Regions from separate parts of the Cryobacterium sp. Hh7 genome, predicted to be linked through region 1. Evidence: riboswitches for the same ligand, from Rfam matches in the RefSeq annotation. Region 1 holds a riboswitch; each other region holds the start of a gene.
The links. A riboswitch is a leader RNA that binds a small molecule or an ion and turns the genes downstream of it on or off. The one in region 1 is predicted to bind thiamine pyrophosphate.
Positions count from the first base shown of each region.

Region 2: another riboswitch for thiamine pyrophosphate. It lies ahead of E3T43_RS02550 (bifunctional hydroxymethylpyrimidine kinase/phosphomethylpyrimidine kinase); the one in region 1 lies ahead of thiC (phosphomethylpyrimidine synthase ThiC).
Region 3: another riboswitch for thiamine pyrophosphate. It lies ahead of E3T43_RS01965 (ECF transporter S component); the one in region 1 lies ahead of thiC (phosphomethylpyrimidine synthase ThiC).

Region 1 covers NZ_SOHG01000026.1:5,886-12,385, forward strand. Annotated here, with positions in the region: gene thiC (phosphomethylpyrimidine synthase ThiC) at 1-1,286, opposite strand, end outside; TPP riboswitch at 1,280-1,387, opposite strand; gene E3T43_RS09070 (response regulator transcription factor family protein) at 1,553-2,521, opposite strand; gene hxlB (6-phospho-3-hexuloisomerase) at 2,635-3,219, shown strand; gene hxlA (3-hexulose-6-phosphate synthase) at 3,281-3,904, shown strand; gene E3T43_RS09085 (FAD-binding oxidoreductase) at 4,149-5,579, shown strand; gene E3T43_RS09090 (HAD hydrolase-like protein) at 5,584-6,252, opposite strand; gene E3T43_RS09095 (glycogen debranching N-terminal domain-containing protein) at 6,335-6,500, opposite strand, start outside.
Region 2 covers NZ_SOHG01000012.1:236,039-242,538, forward strand. Annotated here, with positions in the region: gene moeB (molybdopterin-synthase adenylyltransferase MoeB) at 1-401, opposite strand, end outside; gene E3T43_RS02530 (thiazole synthase) at 398-1,189, opposite strand; gene thiS (sulfur carrier protein ThiS) at 1,192-1,461, opposite strand; gene thiO (glycine oxidase ThiO) at 1,458-2,711, opposite strand; gene thiE (thiamine phosphate synthase) at 2,773-3,417, shown strand; gene E3T43_RS02550 (bifunctional hydroxymethylpyrimidine kinase/phosphomethylpyrimidine kinase) at 3,452-4,993, opposite strand; TPP riboswitch at 4,976-5,075, opposite strand; gene E3T43_RS02555 (dihydrolipoamide acetyltransferase family protein) at 5,148-6,500, opposite strand, start outside.
Region 3 covers NZ_SOHG01000012.1:122,415-128,914, forward strand. Annotated here, with positions in the region: gene E3T43_RS01950 (FadR/GntR family transcriptional regulator) at 1-624, opposite strand, end outside; gene dinB (DNA polymerase IV) at 851-2,065, shown strand; gene E3T43_RS01960 (hypothetical protein) at 2,092-2,418, shown strand; TPP riboswitch at 2,756-2,865, shown strand; gene E3T43_RS01965 (ECF transporter S component) at 2,899-3,537, shown strand; gene E3T43_RS01970 (ABC transporter ATP-binding protein) at 3,546-5,042, shown strand; gene E3T43_RS01975 (energy-coupling factor transporter transmembrane protein EcfT) at 5,039-5,821, shown strand; gene E3T43_RS01980 (AAA family ATPase) at 5,808-6,377, shown strand; gene E3T43_RS01985 (hypothetical protein) at 6,451-6,500, shown strand, end outside.

The DNA.
Region 1 (6,500 bases):
ATCACGCCGGTTTTCACGTCGTCGCGGTTGGGCAGGCCGAGGTGTTCCTTGGGCGTGACGTAGCAGAGCATGGCGGTGCCGGCCTGGGCGATGATGGCCGCGCCGATCGCGCTCGTGATGTGGTCGTAGGCCGGTGCGATATCGGTGGCGAGCGGGCCGAGCGTGTAGAACGGGGCCTCCTCGCAGAGTTCCTCTTCGAGCGCCACGTTTTCGACGATCTTGTGCATCGGAACGTGGCCGGGGCCCTCGATCATCACCTGCACTCCGTAGGACTTCGCGACCTTCGTCAGCTCACCGAGGGTGCGCAGCTCCGCGAACTGGGCCTCGTCGTTGGCGTCGGCGATCGAGCCGGGGCGCAGGCCGTCGCCGAGCGAGAAGGTCACGTCGTAGCGGCGCAGAATCTCGCACAGCTCCACGAAGTGGGTGTAGAGAAAGCTCTCCTGGTGGTGCGCGAGGCACCAGGCGGCCATGATCGAGCCGCCGCGCGAGACGATTCCGGTCACCCGGTTGGCGGTCAGCGGCACGTAGCGCAGCAGCACGCCGGCGTGCACGGTCATGTAGTCGACGCCCTGCTCGCACTGCTCGATCACGGTGTCGCGGTAGATCTCCCAGGTGAGCAGCGACGGGTCGCCGTTGACCTTTTCAACGGCCTGGTAGAGCGGAACGGTGCCCACCGGAATGGGCGAGTTGCGCATGATCCACTCTCGAGTGAGGTGAATGTCCTTGCCGGTGGAGAGATCCATCAGGGTGTCGGCGCCCCAGCGGGCCGCCCAGACCATCTTCTCGACCTCTTCGGCGATCGACGAGGTCACCGCCGAGTTGCCGATGTTCGCGTTGATCTTCACGGTGAAGGCCTTGCCGATAATCATCGGCTCGCTCTCCGGATGCTTGTGGTTGGCCGGAATGACGGCCCGGCCTCGCGCCACCTCGTCGCGGACGAGCTCGACCGAGACGCCCTCGCGTGCGGCGATGTAGGCCATCTCCGGCGTGACAATGCCGGCGCGGGCCCAGACCAGCTGGGTGGCAGCGCCATCGACGGGCAGCGGATGCTCCCACCCGGCCCGAGTCTGCGGCAGCCCCTTCTCGAGATCGATTGTGGCCGTCTCGTCGGTGTACGGGCCGGACGTGTCGTACAGGTCGAAGTGTTCGCCGTTGCTGAGGTTCACCCTGCGAACGGGAACTTCGAGCCCGGGCCAGTCCTTTACCGGTTCGTAGCGTTTGCTGCTGCCCTGGATCGGGCCCGTTGTGACGGTTTCGGACATAGTTGTGTCGTCAATTGTGCGCATGTTCTCGAACTTCCTACGCCGGCATTACCCGGACAGGTTCAACGGTCGACGGCCCTGGCCGTCCTCTCAGCTCGCTGGTGCGCGCTCCCGTGGTTGGTGTGTCTTCTGACTCCTTCACCCTAGCGCTGGTTGCGCGCTCGGGTCCTACCGGGGTCGCGGTCACCGCGCCCGTTGGGGGTCATCGCGCCGGGCATCGCTGGCGCGATGACCGGGAGCTGGCGCCCGAGCCTGCGGCGGGCCAGGCATAGCTGGCGCTGGGCATCCGCTTAGCGAGCGAGTGCGGCCAGCTCGGCGCGGGTCGAGGCGCCGACCTTGCGCAGCAGGTTGGCCACGTGAAACTTCACTGTGTTCTCGCTGATGGTCAGGGCCTGTGCGATGGCCTTGTTGCGCGCCCCAGAGGCGACGAGTTCGAGCACGCCGCGTTCGCGTGGGCTGAGGCCCCAGGCCGCGGCGGCGGTGACGGATGCCGTGGGCGCGTCGAGCGGCAGCGACACGGCCATCTCGGAGCCCCAGCCGGCGGTGGCCTCGACGTTAAGGGTGCCGCTGAGCGCGACGACGCGGGCGGCAAGCTGGCGCACGCTCGGAACCTCGGCATCGAGGTTGCCCGGACCGTCGTCCCGAATGTGGATGAGCAGGTTACTTCCGTCGCAGTCCCACTGCACGCGCACCCGCGCGACCCCGGCCTGTTCGACGAGGGCGAGTACGGCGCCGCGCACAATGGCGCGGGCTTCGTGGGCGACCTCGCCGGGCAATGCCCGACCGTTCACCGGCGGCTCGATGAACTGCACGTCGAGGTCGCCGAAGCGCACGAGCGGTCGCAGGTCGTTCCTGAGGCGTTCGAAGGCGCGGGCGACGGGTTCCTCGGTGAGACTGCGATCGAGGTCGCTCACCGCGCGCAGGGCGACCATCGCGGCGGCGGCGAGTTCGGTGGCCTTCTGTCGGGCGGCGGTGTCACTCGTGCTGCCGGAGCGCAGGACAGCGAGCAGGGATTCCAGCGTGGTGGCGTGTGCGTCCGTGAGGTCGGCGATGAGTTTGGAGCGTTCGGCGGCTGCGCTGCGCGCTGTTTGAACCGGGGAGTTTGCGGGGAGCGTCGAGCGTTTTGCGGTCGTGGCGGATGACGCGGCCGGTTCGGCAGCTCCGGTAGCAGCATCAGACCGGAGGGCGGCGGCCGTGCTGCGGGCAGCGGCTTCAGTGGCGGTGGCGCGCACGCCGGGGTTAGATGGAGCGGAAGTCATGCCCCCAGCCTACCCGGGCCATCCTCGGAGCCCACCCAGAGCCATCCGTTTGGGTAGGAAAACCGCTCGTTTGGCGGGCAGCATTCCCACTCGAAGGAGTGGACCATTGAATCATGACCGAAACGACAACCACCCCACTGGCAGCGGATGCCCTCGGCCTCATTTTCGCCGAGAACGGCCGCGTCGTCGAGGCGCTGCGATCGGCATCCGCTTCAGTACTGGATGAGGCAGCAACCCTGCTCGCCGCGGCGCCCCGGGTGTTTGTGCTCGGTGCTGGCCGCTCCGGGCTGGCACTGAAGATGACCGCGATGCGACTCATGCACCTCGGCCTCGACGTGCACGTGGTGGGCGAGGTGACCAGCCCGGCGATTGTGTCGGGCGACGTGCTGCTGGTGGCGAGCGGATCCGGTACGACGGGCGCCATTGTGCGTGCCGCCGAGACGGCTCACGGCGTGGGGGCGAGCATTCTTGCGCTGACCACGGCGCCCGAGTCGCCGCTCGGGCGGCTCGCCGCGGTGACCGTGGTCATTCCCGCGGCTGCCAAGCAGGACCACGCCGGGCAGGTGTCGGCCCAGTATTCGGGCGGCCTGTTCGAGCAGTCGGTGTTGTTCGTCGGCGACGCCCTGTTTCACACGCTCTGGAAGGCGAGCGGTTCCACGGCCGAACAGCTCTGGCCGCGTCACGCCAACCTCGAGTAATACCGACCGGGCCCGGGCCCGGTCGCAAGAAACACGTACCCCAACAGAAAGAAGAACCCCCATGAAGCTTCAGGTAGCTATGGACGTACTGACCACCGAAGCGGCGCTCACGCTGGCTGCTCAGGTTGCACCGCACGTCGACATCATCGAGCTCGGCACCCCGCTGATCAAGGCAGAAGGCCTGCGCGCCGTCACCGCGATCAAGAACGCGCACCCCGACAAGATCGTCTTTGCCGACCTCAAGACGATGGATGCCGGCGAGCTCGAAGCCGACATCGCCTTCGCCGCCGGTGCAGACCTCGTCACCGTGCTCGGCACGGCCGGGGACAGCACCATTATCGGAGCCGTCGCCGCCGCGACCAAGCACGGCAAGGGCATCGTCGTTGACCTCATCGGCGTTGCCGACAAGGTCACCCGCGCCCGCGAGGTCACCGCGCTCGGTGCCCAGTTCGTCGAGATGCACGCTGGACTCGACGAGCAGGCCGAGCCCGGCTTCTCGCTCGCCACACTGCTCAACCAGGGCGAGACCGCCAAGGTTCCGTTCTCCCTTGCCGGCGGCGTGAACCTGTCGACCATCTCTTCGGTGCAGCGCGCCGGGGCAACGGTCGCCGTTGCCGGCGGAGCAATCTACGGCGCCGAAGACCCGGCCGCAGCTGCTGCCGCCCTTCGCGCCGCGATTATCTAGCCCAAGCGCTTGATCTGGTGCCGTCCCGCTTCTGCGGGCGGCACTTTTGCGTTAAGCGGATGTCCCTGCCCGGGTGACGAGAAATCCGACCGGGCCCGGGCCCGGTCAACGGGGGCACTCCTGCACGCATGGGCCCACATGCCGCGCCCCGGCCTGTCGGTGGGCGCAGCTAGGCTGGTGGCGCCCAGACTAGTCGGCGGCATCGTCGCCGCGAGAGGACGCCACCCATGACCAGCAGCCACGCATGAGCAGCACCATTTTCGACCGGGCCCGGCCAGCGGCATCCGTTGTTAAAGCCTCGCTCACGGGAACACGCCAGGGCTCGTTTTGGCTCGAGGAGCTTGAGCCGCGTACCGGCTATCCAGCGCTCACCGGCGACCTGCGCTGCAACCTCGCGATCGTTGGCGGCGGCTACCTCGGACTGTGGAGTGCGGTGCTGGCCAAGCAGCAAAACCCTGATGCGAGGGTGCTTTTGTTGGAGGCGCGCACGGTCGGCTGGGCGGCATCCGGTCGCAATGGCGGCTTCTGCGAGGCGAGCCTGACCCACGGTGACGACAACGGGCGCAGTCGCTGGCCGAAAGAGATCGACCGACTGACCGAACTGGGCAACGAGAACCTCGACGAGATCGAACGAGCGGTGGCTGACCTCGGCATCGACTGCGATTTTGAACGCACTGGATCCATCGACCTCGCCATCGAAGAGCATCAGATTGAGTGGCTGCGCGAAGAGACGATCGGCGAAAACGTGGTGTTTCTCGACGAGTCCGCAGTGCGGGCCGAGGTCGCGTCACCGACCTACCTCGCCGGCGTCTGGCACCGGGGCAGCACCGCCCTCGTGCATCCGGGCAAGCTCGCTGCCGAACTGGCGCGCGTGGCGACCGACCTTGGAGTGGAGATCTTCGAGCACTCGCTCGTGCAGAGCGTGGACACGGCCCGACGTCGGCCGGCCCAGGGCGCCCGGGTAGTGACCACGGGCGGCACCGTGACCGCGCAGAAGGTCGCGCTCGCCACCAATGTCTTTCCCTCGCTGCTCAAACGCAACAAACTCGCGACCGTTCCGGTCTACGACTACGTGCTAATGACCGAACCGCTCGATGCGAGCCAGCTCGCCGCGATCGGCTGGCAGAATCGGCAGGGCCTGAGCGACCTCGCCAACCAGTTTCACTACTACCGGCTGAGCGCCGACAACCGCATTCTGTTTGGCGGCTACGACGCCGTGTACCACTACGGGCGAAAGGTGCGCAGCGGCTACGAGAACCGACCGGAGACCTTCGAGAAGCTCAGCAGCCACTTCTTCACGACGTTTCCGCAGCTGGCCGGCGTGCGCTTCAGCCACAAATGGGCCGGCGCGATCGACACGTCCACGCAGTTCTGTGCCTTCTTCGGGCAGGCTCGCGGCGGGCGCATCAGTTATGCGGCCGGCTTCACCGGCCTCGGTGTTGGTGCCACGCACTTCGCCGCCCAGGTCATGCTGGACCAGCTGGCCGGCCGCAGTACGGAGCGCACTGAACTGGCCATGGTGCGGGGCCGTCCGCTTTCGTTCCCACCGGAGCCGCTCGCATCCGCTGGAATTCAGGCCACGCGCTGGGCACTCAATCGTGCCGACCACAATCGGGGCCGCCGCAACGTGCTGCTCAAGGGGCTCGATGCCGTGGGGCTGGGCTTCGACTCCTAGGGCCTCAGCCGAGCAGCAGCTTGCGGAGCTGGTCGGTCGAGTGCACGACCGCGGTCGCCGCCTCGGCCTCGGCTGGCGAGCCGTAGCCCCACTCCACCAGAATCGCCGGAATGCCATTCGCCTGCGCGCCGATGGCGTCGTAGCTGCGGTCGCCGACCAGGACGGCGCCGCCGGTGTCTACGCCGGTCGCGGCCAGGCGGGCGAGCGCTTCTGCGACGATGTCGGCCTTGTTGCTGCGGGTGTCGTCGGCGGAAGCACCGACGGTGGCCGTGAAGTACTTGGCGAGGTCGAAGTGCGTGAGAATGGCGATCGCGCTGAGCTCGGGCTTGCTGGTGGCCAGGGCGAGCGGAATTCCGGCCGCGTGGATACGTTCGAGCAGGCCGGCGACGCCGGGAAAGACAGCCGTGTCGAGCGCGGCGGCGCCGTGGTACTCGGCGCGGTAGACGGCGATGGCTTCGACGGCTTCGGCGGGGGTCATGCCGGCGTATTCCTGAAAGGCGTCGAACATGGGCGGGCCGACGTAGGCGAGCAGTTGGGCAGCGGAGGGCACCGGTCGGCCGAGCAGCGTAAACGTGCGGGCCAGAGAGCTGGTGATGGCCGGGGCGGAATCCGTGATGGTTCCGTCGAGGTCGAAGAGAATGGCGCTCCAAGTGCGCGTCAATGTTGCGTTCATTCGGCATAGCCTAAGCGCTAAGACAAAAATGTACCCCATTTGCCCACTTTGCTCAGCGTTCCCACGGTTTCGCGAGAAAGTCTCAGCGCACCTCGATTGCAGCACCCGACGCTGCCGTAATTTCTCCCTCGTCATTGACCGTCAAGGAAACGGCCGCGCCGGCAAAACTGAGGCCGGAAACGCTCAGCGGAGTGAGGCTGCTGCGCATCGGTGTCACGCCCAGCACCCCACCGGGCGCATCCGCGTTC
Region 2 (6,500 bases), on a different contig from region 1:
TGGGCGAATAAGTCCAGAGCGTTCGCCGAGTCAAGCCAAACATCGTGCCGGTGAATCGACACGAGTGGGTTGAGCTGGGCTACCGCTGCGGCAGCGGACTCAAGTTTCGAGTGACCGAGGTCTGCAACGCCGTGGATAATCTGACGCTGCAGGTTGCTCAGGTCCACGGTGTCATTGTCGATAACACCCAGGGTGCCCACCCCCGCAGCCGCCAGGTAGAGCAGTACTGGCGAACCGAGACCGCCGGCGCCAATCACCAGCACCCGCGCATTCTTCAGCCGTCGTTGGCCGACAATACCCATCTCGGGAATGAGAATGTGGCGCGAGTACCGCTGGAGTTCCGCGGCAGTTAGCTCGTCGCCCGGTTCGACGAGCGGTGCTAAGAGTGTCACGTCACTCATAGGTCGGGCCTCCCGTTCATCGTCGATGAAGCCAAGGCGAGTTCACGCTTCGGAATCCGGCCAGCCTGGGACGCCAGCCGACCCGCAATTACCGCATGTTTGAAGGCTTCGCCCATGAGTGCCGGGTTCTGCGCGCGCGTCACCGCCGTGGCCAGGAGCACGGCATCGCAGCCCAGCTCCATCGCGAGCGCAGCGTCGGATGCGGTGCCGATTCCAGCATCCAGCACCACGGGAACGCCGGCACGAGAAACGATCAGCTCGATATTATGCGGATTGAGGATGCCGAGCCCGGTGCCGATCGGAGCCCCCAGTGGCATCACGGCGACGGCACCGAGATGCTCAAGGCGAAGGGCCAGCACGGGATCGTCATTGGTGTAGGCGAAAACCTTGAAGCCGCGCGCGACAAGCTGTTCGGTCGCGTCCAGCAGTTCGACCGCATCGGGAAGGAGGGTGTGCTCATCGGCGATGACCTCGAGTTTGATCCAGTCCGTCTCGAGGGCTTCCCGCGCCAGCTGCGCGGTCAAGACGGCTTCGCGCGCGGTAAAGCAGCCAGCGGTATTGGGCAGTACCCGAATAGAGCGATCGACCAGAAGATCGAACAGCGATCCGGCCGTCGTCACGCTGTGACGCCGCATTGCGACGGTGGTGAGCTCGGTTCCGGAGGCGTGAAGGGCCGCGCCGAGCCCCTCGAGGCTCGGTGCGCCGCCGGTACCCATAATTAGACGTGAATTCAACTGCACGCCGTCGATCACCAGGCTGTCAGTGATTGTGAGTTGTTCGGTTTCCACGGTCAACCTCCCTGAACTGCGGTGACAAGTTCAATGTCATCGCCGGCCGTGAGCACGGTGCCCGACCATTGGCTGCGTGGAACGACTTCACGGTTGCGTGCAACTGCCACGCCGAGACGTTGGTTGTCGGTCGCACGGCCATCCGCTGCGATGTGGCGACCGGTGATCTCGGCGACCAGGTCGGTCACGGTGCTGCCGCGCCGAACAAGTCGTTCTGTGCCGTTGACGGTGATCGCGCTGGCGGGTATATCGATGGGCCTGGATTCGGTCACGAGCTGACAACTCCTTGTAGGGAAACGGATGCTGACGGTCGGGTTGGAGAGAAACGGTGCGGCCGAAAGCGCTCCCACCGCTGGTCGGCACTTCCCTCGATGAGCTGAAGACAGTATTGGGCAGCTACCGGGGTGAGCAGTACGCCGTGGCGGAAAAATCCGGTGGCGATGATAAGCCCGGGGATGTCGTTGCCTGGTGTTGCCCCACCGGTTCGCGAGACCCGGCCAAGCAGTGGCGCGTTATCGGGCGTTCCTGGACGAACGCGAGCGGTTACTTCGATCAGCTCGAGCTCACTGACCGCCGGCAGCAACACCTGGGCGTCACGCAATAGTTGATAGACGCCACCAGCCGACACCGCAGTGGAGCCGTCTTCGCGTTGGGTGGCTCCGATCACGACCGTTCCGTCCGATCGTGGAACCAGATAGACCGGCACGCCGTGCACCAGCCCGCGGAGCGTGCAGGTGAGCAACGGCCGAAGGTGCGCCGGCACCCGAAGTCGCAGAATATCGCCGTAAACCGGTCGAAGTGGCAGGGTCAGTCGCTCTGGTAGCCCGTTCAACCCGGCCGCAGCGAGGCCATTGGCCACAACTACTTCGGCGGCACTGACCGTTCCGCCATCAGCCAGGGCGACACCGGTGACGCGAGATGAGGCATCCGCGGAATCGTCGTGCAGTAGCCCCATGGCATTCACCCGGATCAGGGCGTCGTGGCCCCACCGGCCGCTTTTCGCCAGCGTGGCAAGTGCGAGTTGGATGCGCTCGGCGAGCCGGCGCGGGTCGACCTGATGATCCTGCTCCACCATGAAGGCACCGGAAACGTGAGGGCTCAGCAGCGGTTCAAGCACGCGCGCCGCGCGAATGGTCAGCGGGTCGACGGCTAGCCCGTTGGCGAGCTGCACCCCGCGCAGGTCGGCCAGCGCTTGCCGGTCGGCCGAATCAGCGCCAACAGTCATGGTGTGAGTTCTCTGATACCCGGTGAGGTGATGATCGGGCCCCAGTGATTCGATGAACGCCGGATACAGCGCCGAGGAGGCGAGCATGAGCTCGAGCAACACCTCTTCTTGGTAGTGCAATTCGCTCACCGCCGCGAGCATTCCGGCCGCAGCGTACGTTGCGCCGCCGGCGGGGTCCGGATCGATGACGACCACCGTGCGGCCGGAGTGCGCAACAGCCCAGGCAATGCCGAGCCCGATAATGCCACCGCCGATCACGGCGACGTCGACCGTGCGGTTCACGACTCGTTCATTCATGGTGCGCACCGTTCCTCTGCGCTGGCAGGGACGCTCGAACTTGGCCCATAGGGTTGGTCGCATGGACCAGACAAAAGCCCGGCTGTATCTCTGCACCGATGCCCGGAAGGATCGTGGCGATTTCGCTGACTTCGTGGCGGCGGCGTTCGCTGGTGGGGTCGACATTATTCAGCTTCGCGACAAAAATATCGACGCCGCCGAGGAGCTCGAATATCTCCAAATTCTGCGCTCGGTTGCCGACCAGCACGCACGACTCTGGGCCGTCAACGATCGGGCGGATATTGCCAGCCTGGCGGGCGCTCCGGTATTTCATGTAGGCCAGACAGACCTGCCGGTGGCCTCCGCTCGCACCCTGCTCGGCCCGGCCGCCGTGATCGGCCTGTCCACACACAGCACCGAACACGTGGATGCAGCCCTGGCCGCGAACGATCTCAACTATTTTTGCGTCGGCCCAGTCTGGGCCACACCGACAAAACCCGGTCGAGCGGCGGTCGGAACGCAGCTTCTGCGTTACGCGGCCGCCCGCAGCGCAGCCACCGACAGCGAGCTGCCATGGTTTGCCATCGGCGGCATCGACCTCGGCAACATCAACCAGGTCGTCGATGCTGGCGCGACTCGAGTGGTTGTGGTGCGCGCGATCACCGACGCCAACGACCCGACGGATGCCGCGCAGCGACTTCTGGCCAGCCTGCCCGCGCTGGGCTGATACCGCACACAGTACCGAGTTTGGCGTGGTCATCTCAGGCCAACACAGAGTGCCGAGGGGCGTCGAAGAAGTCGAGCTCGAACCGTGACGAGGTGGCAAACGCCTGGCGCATCGCCGAGCGTTGCGCGTCAGAGGCCGTGGCCGCAGCGGCGTCGGTGAGCGCGATGACTTCCCTCGTGGCCGCGGCGAATTCTTCATCGGCATAGGTCTGGAGCCACGCGGCATATGGATGTACTGCTGTCTCGGTGCGCGCCAGAAAGTCGGTGTGCAGCCGCTCACCAACATCCGCATAGAGCCAAAAACAGGGCAACAGCGCCGCCAGAAGCACCGCATAGTTTCCGCCCTCAGCGAGCCCGAGCAAGTGATCCAGGTAGCCAGCCGTTACCGGGCCGGCCTCGGACGACACGTCCCGTTGCCCCAGCCAGTTTCTGTGCAATTCCAACTCAACGTCGCGGCACCGTCGTGCCGAATCGGCCAGAAATCGCTGTGCGTGCATGCTCGGCGCGATCTCACTGGCGCGCGCAAGAACGCGCGAGTAAGTGGCGAGGTAGAGCGCGTCCTGAGCGAGGTAATACGCAAAATCTCGCTCGGCCAGAACCCCAGTACCGAGATCCATAATGAACGGCAGATCGAAGATCTGCGTGCGAATCAGCTCGACATCGCGCCACAGTGTCGCACTGAACTTCACCGAATCAGCTGGTGTGGCCGACTCGGCCGACGCGCCTGCGAACAGCCGATGAAAGTGATGGATCGGGCCATGGCCCTGACCGACCTCGAGGTCGTCGGCATGGATCAGAGCATCCTGAAGCCAGTCTTTGACCTCGGCCAGAGACGCAGCCCAGTCCCCGGTTCGCGCCTGTACCGTGGCCATTGCCGAGGAGAGCGAGCATCCAGTGCCGTGGGTATTCTTGGTGGCGATGCGCGGCGAAGCAAACTCGACAACGCTCTGTGCCAGCAGCCCGTGGGTGTTGACCAGGGCGTCAGGGCAGAGGGCTTCGTCGAAATGACCCCCCTTCACCAACACGGTGACCCCGGTGCGGGCTGATAGTCGTTTGCCCTGCTCGATGGCCGCAGCCCAGTTTGCCGCTGTGGGTTCTGCGAGCAGAACGGCCAGCTCGGGAACGTTGGGTGTTACGAGATCGGCGAGGGGGATCAGATCACGCAGAGCCTGCTCCGCTTGGGGTTCGAGCAGCCGGTGACCACTCGTTGCCACCATCACCGGGTCGAGCACGACGAGCGGAGGACGGTGGGCATGGAGCCAGGAACGCACCTCGTGAATCACGTCGATTTCGGCGAGCATACCGATCTTCACGGCATCGATGGTCACGTCATCGCTCACGGCGTTCAATTGCTGGCGCAGAAACGCGACCGGCGGGGTGTGCACCGAGCGCACCCCGCGTGTGTTCTGCGCGACCAGAGCTGTTACTACTGCCATGCCGTACCCGCCGTTGGCCGCGATGCTTTTCAAATCGGCGTGGATGCCGGCACCGCCGGTCGGGTCGGTGCCGGCGATACTGAGAATCCGAGGCGTGGTGCGCGGCGTGATATTAGAGGTCTGATCAGTCATCCGTGACATTCCTTCGCTAGTGCTAACTAGACAGGTTCAACGGGTATTCATCTCAGCTCGCGCATTGTGCGGAGCACCCCGTGTCACTCAGCAGCCTATACGCCAACAAACATCACTCAGTTACCGATGCCAGAATCGTGGGCGTTCAGGACACGCCCCGAGCTCACAGGTCGGCGAGCAGGCTCACCGGGTTTTCAATGCAGCCGGCCACATAGGTGAGAAACCCGGCGGCGGTTCCGCCGTCGCAGACCCGATGGTCGAACACCATGGAGAGTTCTACGACGGTACGAACCGCGAGTGCGTGTTCGACCACCCACGGCCGCTCGATCATGCGCCCAATGCCGAGAATGGCCGCTTCGGGATGGTTGATAATCGCGGCCGAACCGTCGACGCCGAGCGATCCGAAGTTGTTGAGGGTGAAGGTTCCCCCGGTCAGCGCGCTCGGCGAGAAGGTGCCGTCGGGCGATTGCGCCACCAGCGCGGCGAGGGCATCGCGCAGCTGTCGCGTACTCATCGCGTGGGCACGGTGGATGACGGGAACCATCAGCCCGCGTGACGTCTGCGCCGCAATGCCGAGGTTGATGGCTCCGTACTGGAGAATCTCCTGGCTCGCGGTGTCGACCGAGGAATTGAGCACCGGATACCGGCGCAGCCCGGCCACCACGAAGCGCGCGATGAGCGCCGTCACGCTGAACCGCTCACCCGTCGCCGCGAGCAGCTGGTCCCGCGCGGCGAACAGGGCGGTCGCGTCGACGTCGAGCCAGATCGTCGCCTCGGGAATCTCCCGACGCGACGTGGTCAGCCGCTGCGACACGACTTTGCGCAGGCCGGTGATGGGAATGCGAATATCCGCACTCGCCGCGTCGACAGCGCTGGGCGGCGTCGCAACGTCGACATCGGCAGCCACATCGGCTGCCACATCGACAGCCACGGCCGGAGCGGTGAGCGCGCGAATGTGTTCCTCGACGTCGCTGCGCAGCACCAGACCGTCGTGCCCGCTCCCGGCCAGCGTGCTCGCGTCGAACCCGTTCTCGCGCGCCAGCCGGCGCACGATCGGAGACACGACGGGGGAGCGGCGGATCGGGTCGACCGTGCTGGACGAATCGATGGCCGCAGAAACGGATGCCGCCACCTCGGCGGGGCGCTCGGCCAGCGCAACAGCGACGGGCGGCGTCGATGCAGCCGGTGCAGCCGGTGCCGGGGCATCCGCTGCCCGCGGGCTGCCGAACCGCCCGGCGGCCACCTTGCGCGCCGGCCGGGTGCTTTCGGTCGTGCCGTAGCCGACCAGAACGGCTCCGGAGCCTTCGACCGCCACGACGGTCGCCGCGGCGACCGGAACGCCGACAACACCAGCTGAAGCGTCATCAGTCCCGTCGGTCACGGTCAGCAGCACCTGCCCGGCATGAATGACCTGGCCGGGCTCGCCGAACAGGCTTGCCACGACGCCGCCGTAGGGCGACGGCAGCTCCACGATCGACTTGGCCGATTCAACCTCGACCACGGCCTGGTCGATGGC
Region 3 (6,500 bases), on a different contig from region 1:
CACCGCACGACAGCGTTCCCGCCGAAGTGGTTCGCTCAGGCTGAGCCAGAGCAGGGAGCCGAATTCGGCCTGCAAACGCAGTTCTTCGCGCACAAGCCGGGCGGACTGGCTCAGCGCGGCCACCTCGAGACGGAACGTACCGTGGCCGCGGCGCGCGGCATCCGCTGTGAGGGCATCGGAGCGATCGAGAATGCGCTCGAGGTTGTCGATATCGGCTGCACTGGCGCGGTCGGCGGCGAGTTCAGCGGCCAGACCGGCGATCGCGGAATAGTGCACGCCGAGGTCGCGCACCTGAACCCGCGACCAGGCCAGCAGCCGTTCGTCCTGAAGGTCGTTCGCGCCGCGCCCGGCGAACGTGACGAAACTGCCGCCGTCGCGGCCGCGCTTGGTGTGCACGAGCTTATTCCGACGCAGAATCTCGAGTGCTTCCCTGGCGGTGACCGTGGCGACGCCGAGCTGCCTGGCCAGCTCGGCCTCGCTCGGCAGACGCTCGCCATCGTGCAGCACCCCGAGCACGATGGCGTCGGTGAGACGCTGCAAGACCAGTTCGGCCCGGCCGGCACCGTCGAGCGGCGCGAAAATAGCCGCACGGGTTCCCGATCCGGCACGGATGGACTGCGGCATGGGCTGCTCGTTTCAGGTTGTGACACGACCGTAACATCAACCCAGCGCGGGCCGCGGACCCCGGGTTCGCGAGAACATCTCCGGCAGATCGAGAAGCGGATGCCGCCCGCCCGCGAGATCACGCGGCAGCCGCGTCAGCTGAAGAGAAACGGCCGGAGTTGTGCACGGGGGATGACTCTGTGTCGGCCGGTAGTGGAGAGGCGGGGGATCGGGTTAGGGTTTTTCGGTGGGTAGACAGGACGGCAGTGGGCGGCAGGTGTCGGCGGGCGACGTCGACGACCGTTCGGCGACCGTGCTGCACGTCGACCTCGACGCGTTCTTCGTGTCGGTCGAGTTGCTGTCGCACCCCGAATTCGTCAACCTGCCCGTGATCGTCGGCCACCGCGGCGGCCGGTCGGTCGTCACTGCGGCCAACTACATCGCCCGCAAATACGGCGTGAACTCGGCTATGCCGATGGCGCTCGCGCTGCGGCAATGCCCGAATGCAATCGTGCTCGAGCCGCACATAGGGCTCTATCGGGACTTTTCCAGCCGGGTCATGAGCATTTTCGATGACGTGACCCCGCTGGTGGAACGGCTCGGCATCGACGAGGCCTTCCTCGACGTGGCCGGCGCAACCAACCTGTTTGGCTCACCGGCCGTGATCGGCGAACTCATTCGCGCCCGGGTGTTCGCCGAGACCGGGCTGGTCTGCTCGGTGGGCGCGGCCTCTACCAAGTTCGTCGCCAAACTTGCCTCCGGCCTGGCCAAACCGAACGGACTGCTCGTCGTTCCCGCCGAGGATACGGTCGAGTTTCTGCATCCGCTGCCCGTCGCGGCGCTGTGGGGCGTCGGGGCCGCCACCGAGCAGGCGCTGAGCAGACTCGGCCTGAAATTGATCGGCGACATCGCACACACGCCGCTGGACGTACTGCGCACAGCGCTGGGGGAGGCATCCGGTCAGAAACTGTTCGAGCTGTCCTGGGGTCGTGATCCGCGCGCGGTGACGCTCGAGCGGGAGGAGAAGAGCATCGGCCACGAGGTGACCTTTGAACACGATGTGACGGATATCGACCGGTTACGCAGCGAATTGCTGCGGCAGTGTGACCTCGTTGCCGTGCGGCTGCGGCGGGGCGATCTCGTGGCCAGGCGGGTCGCCCTCAAGCTGCGCTACACCGACTTCAGTACGGTGACCCGGTCGCGCACCCTCGCCGAACCCAGCAATGTGGGCCGGCGCATCTACGAGGAAGCGGTGGCGGCGTTCGACCTGCTGGCGGCCTCCGGCATTCGGGTGCGTCTGATCGGGGTGCGTGCGGAGCAGCTCGGCACGGCATCGGGATCGGTCGGACTCTGGGACCCGGACGAAGACTGGCGGGGCGCGGAGCTGGCCGTGGACACCGTGACCGAACGATTCGGAGCGGGAACCGTGCGCCCGGCCTCGCACTTCACACCTCGCCCCTGAAGTCTCAGTCACGCTAACCTGATGGCATGACCAGCCTCCCGGAAAAACTCGCAGAAACGTTCCGTTCCGCCGGTGTGAAGTCGGCGTACGGTGACCCTGTACAGATCGATGGCGTCACCCTGGTACCCGTCGCGCTCGCCTATTACGGCTTTGGCGGCGGTGATGCCGGTGAGGGCGGGGCCGGGTCCGGCGGGGGAGGAGGCGGCGTTTCGCTGCCGATCGGCGCGTACGTCAAGTCGGGCGGTACAGCCCGGTTCGAGCCGAACGTCATCGCCCTGCTCGCCGTCGGTGTGCCGTTCCTCATCGTCGCCGGCCGCGCCTTGGCCCGGGTGATCCGAGCCCTAAAGAAGTAGTCGCTTTCTGCACGGGGCCCGGGCCCGGAAACCGGGCCCATGATAGATCATGGGCCCACGGAGCTAAGGTGGGCCCGGGCGAGTGTGGCGCAACCGCCGCGCGGCGCGCGGACGGCGCGGGCGACGCGCGAAGCGTCGCCGCGCCCAGCGCGGCACTCTTGGGCGCAGCCAGGCCGGAAAGTGCCAGGGGCCGCTCACCGGCAGACCCTGCGCAATTCGCCGCCGCCGTAGAACGAACCGGCGCATGAGCAGCAGGTACAGGGCCGCCAAAACGAGCAGAATGCCGATGCTCATGTCGTGATCCCCATGTCGTCAGTCTAAGCGGGGCACTATACTTGACCACGATCACGGGAGTCCGGTAAACCGGGCTGAGAGGAAGCTGACCAAGCTTCGACCGTCGAACCTGATCTGGATCATGCCAGCGCAGGGAGGCTTCTCAATCCCGTGCCCTGTATTCACCTACGGAAAGGGCACGAAACAGTGCACGCTACAACGAGTTCACTCAAGCAATCCGCTCCGGCGGGAGCCACGAAGCGCAACTTTCGCTGGCGCGTCGTCGACATCGTCGTTGCCAGCGTCATCGGCGTCGCGAGCGGTGTCATCTTCCTCGTCTGGAATCAGGCGAGCAACCCCCTGAGCGGTCTACTTTCGCCGCTGCTGCCGGGCCTATCGGCTCTCCTGGGCGGAGGCTGGCTGTTCGCTGGCGTGCTCGGCGGTCTCATCATTCGCAAACCCGGGGCCGCGCTGTACACGGAGCTCCTTGCCGCCGTCGTTTCCACGCTGATCGGCAACCAATGGGGACCACTGACTCTGGTGTCTGGCCTGGTGCAGGGTCTTGGCGCCGAGCTTGTCTTCGCTCTGTTCCTCTACACGAACTATCGTCTCTACGTCGTGTTGTTGGCGGGCGCTGGGGCCGGACTTGCCATGGCCATCAACGACCTGGTGCTGTGGTATCCCGGTTCAGCGAGCGCATTCGCGACGATTTATATCGTGAGCGCGATTATTTCGGGCGTCGTTATCGCCGGGCTCCTGTCCTGGTTCGCTGCGCGCGGCCTGGCTCGCACGGGCGCGCTCAACCGCTTCGCGGCGGGTCGCATCGCCGGTCGAACCGCGATCTAGGCGAGCGGATGCTGGTGGGCGCGACGCGGGGAGGCGCATCCGTCGACGCCCGCGACTGGGGTTGGCGCCATTCCGGTCGGCGGCGCTGGGCGGTGAGCGAGCTGTCCCTCCGCATCGAGCCTGGCGAGCGGATTCTCCTGCTCGGTGCATCCGGTTCGGGAAAATCGACGCTGCTGCACGCGCTGGCTGGCGTGCTCGGCGGCGACGAAGAGGGCGAGCAACGCGGTACTCTGCGCGTGAACGGCACCGAGCCTGGCAACGCCAGGGGTCAGGTCGGCCTGGTCCTCCAGGACCCCGACTCGCAGGTAATTCTCGCTCGCGTCGGCGATGATGTCGCCTTCGGTTGCGAAAATATCGGCGTGCCGCGCGAGGAAATTTGGCGGCGCGTACAGGATGCCCTCGAGATGGTCGGCCTCGACGTCCCCGTTGACCACCCGACGTCCGCCTTGTCGGGCGGCCAAAAACAGCGTCTTGCTCTCGCCGGAGTGTTGGCCATGCAGCCGGGTCTGCTGCTCCTCGACGAGCCGACGGCAAATCTCGATCCGGTCGGCGTGCGGGAGGTGCGCGAGTCCGTCGCCCGCGTTCTGGCACACACTGACTCGACGTTCATCGTTATTGAACATCGGGTTGAGATCTGGAAGGACCTCGTCGACCGGGTGATCGTTCTGGGTGCCGACGGGGGAGTCCTGGCCGACGGATCCCCGAGCGACGTTCTCCTCGCGCAGGGAGTTGCACTGACCGCCTCCGGCGTCTGGGTACCCGGTGTGCCACACACGCTTCCCGTAAGGCCTCCGCGAGAGACCGGTCAGCCAACGCTCTTGTCGACCAGTTCTCTCGCGATTGCGCGCACTCGGGATTGTGTGGTTGCCGAAAATATCGACCTTGAGGTGCCGGAGGCCTGTGCTCTGCTCATCACCGGACCCAACGGAGCCGGCAAGTCCACCCTCGCGCTCACCCTGGCGGGGCTCCTGCGCCCCGCCGCCGGGCGGGTCGTCGCCAGCAGCGCTCTCGCCGCTGGCGCAGGCAGCGACCCGATCCGCTGGAAATCGCGCCAGCTTCTGAGTCGAGTGGGCACCGTCTTTCAAGACCCGGAACACCAGTTCGTCGCTGGCACCGTGCGCGCCGAACTGGCCGTCGGACCGCGAGCCCTCGGTCTGTCGGACGCACTGCTGCACCGGCGCGTCGACGATCTGCTGGATCGCCTTCGCCTGGACCACCTGGCCGAGGCCAACCCATTCACCCTGTCCGGTGGCGAGAAACGACGTCTGTCGGTCGCCACAGTGCTGGCCACCCAACCCCGACTTCTGGTGCTGGACGAACCCACGTTCGGTCAGGATTTTCGCACCTGGCAGGAGATCGTTGCGCTGCTGCGTGACCTCCTGGACGCGGGCACCGCCATCGTCGCGGTCTCCCACGACACAGACTTCGTTGCCGCCGTCGCTGATCGGGAATTTCGAGTCGAGGGCCGCGGCTCCAAGTACGATCTCAGCGCGGTTCTGCCATGAGTGTCTTGACACCCACGCGGGGAGTGCGAGCGATCGACCGGATCAATCCGGTCGCGAAACTCGCTGCCGCGCTCCTGCTCGCCGCAGTCCTGGTGCTGACCATCGATTGGGTATCCGCCGCCGTCGCCCTGGCCTGCGAAATGCTGCTCTTTCTGTGGGCTGGGCTTACTCTTCGAGTCTTCTTGTGGCGAACCGCGCTGGTCTGGCTGGCTGCACCGTCCACTGGAATCACGACGCTGCTGTATGGTCAGGCCTCCGGTCAGGAATATTGGTCATTCGGACTCATCCAGGTAACCGATGGCTCAATTGATCTGGCCCTCGCCACGACCCTGCGGGTGCTCGCGATCGGGCTGCCTGCCGTCGTCCTGTTCATCACCGTCGATCCCACCGATCTCGCCGACGGGCTGGGACAGGTCGTGCACTTGCCCGCCCGGTTCGTGCTCGGCGGACTTGCGGCGCTGCGGATGGTCGGGCTGTTCATCGAGGACTGGCGTGCCCTGGGACTTGCCCGCCGGGCACGCGGGGTAGCGGATGGCGCGGTGCTGCGCCGCCTGGGCAACCAGACCTTCGCGCTCCTGGTGTTGTCCATTCGGCGGGGCAGTAAACTCGCCACCGCCATGGAAGCGCGTGGCTTCGGCGCTCCCATCCAACGCACCTGGGCTCGGAGTTCAACGTTCGGCCTGCGGGAATGGTCACTCATCGGGATCGGGCTGATGATCGCCGTTTTGGCCGTCATGATCTCGGTATCCACGGGAAACTGGAACTTTGTCTTCGCTTGATTCTCTGCGCGCCACGACCCTTCTGGCGCCGGTGTTCCAGGCCGTCACCGCCGCCGGGCCGAACCCGGTGGTGCTCATCGATGGGCCGAGTGGCGCGGGCAAGAGCACCCTCGCCGACGCCCTCGTGGCAGAGTGGCCGGGCAGTCAAACCCCGCAGCTTGTGCGGATGGACGATATCTACCCCGGCTGGGACGGCCTCGACGCGGCCATCGACCACCTGCGCCGGCACCTTCTCGAACCCCGACGCACCGGGCGGCCGGCGGCCTGGCAGCGCTACGACTGGAGCGCGAATCAGCGAGCCGAGTGGCATCCGCTGACTAAAGAACGACCACTGATCGTTGAGGGCTGCGGAACGCTCGCGGCCGCGCATGAGCCGCTCAGCGACGTGCGCGTGTGGCTGGCCGCCGACGACGACCTGCGCAAACAACGAGCGCTCGACCGCGATGGAGAGGCGTTTCGAATGCACTGGGACCAGTGGCAGGACGAATGGACGGCCTACCTCACGCAGGAGGCACCCGAACGTCGTGCCACCGTGCGCCTGCGGGCGGGCGGGTAGGCGACGAGAGCGGGCGACACGCGCCAGCGAGCCCACCGGGTAACCCGGGGCGCACAGGACTAGATTAACTGCCATGAATACCTTCGACCGTGACGATGCCGGTGCCCCCACCCTGTATATCGC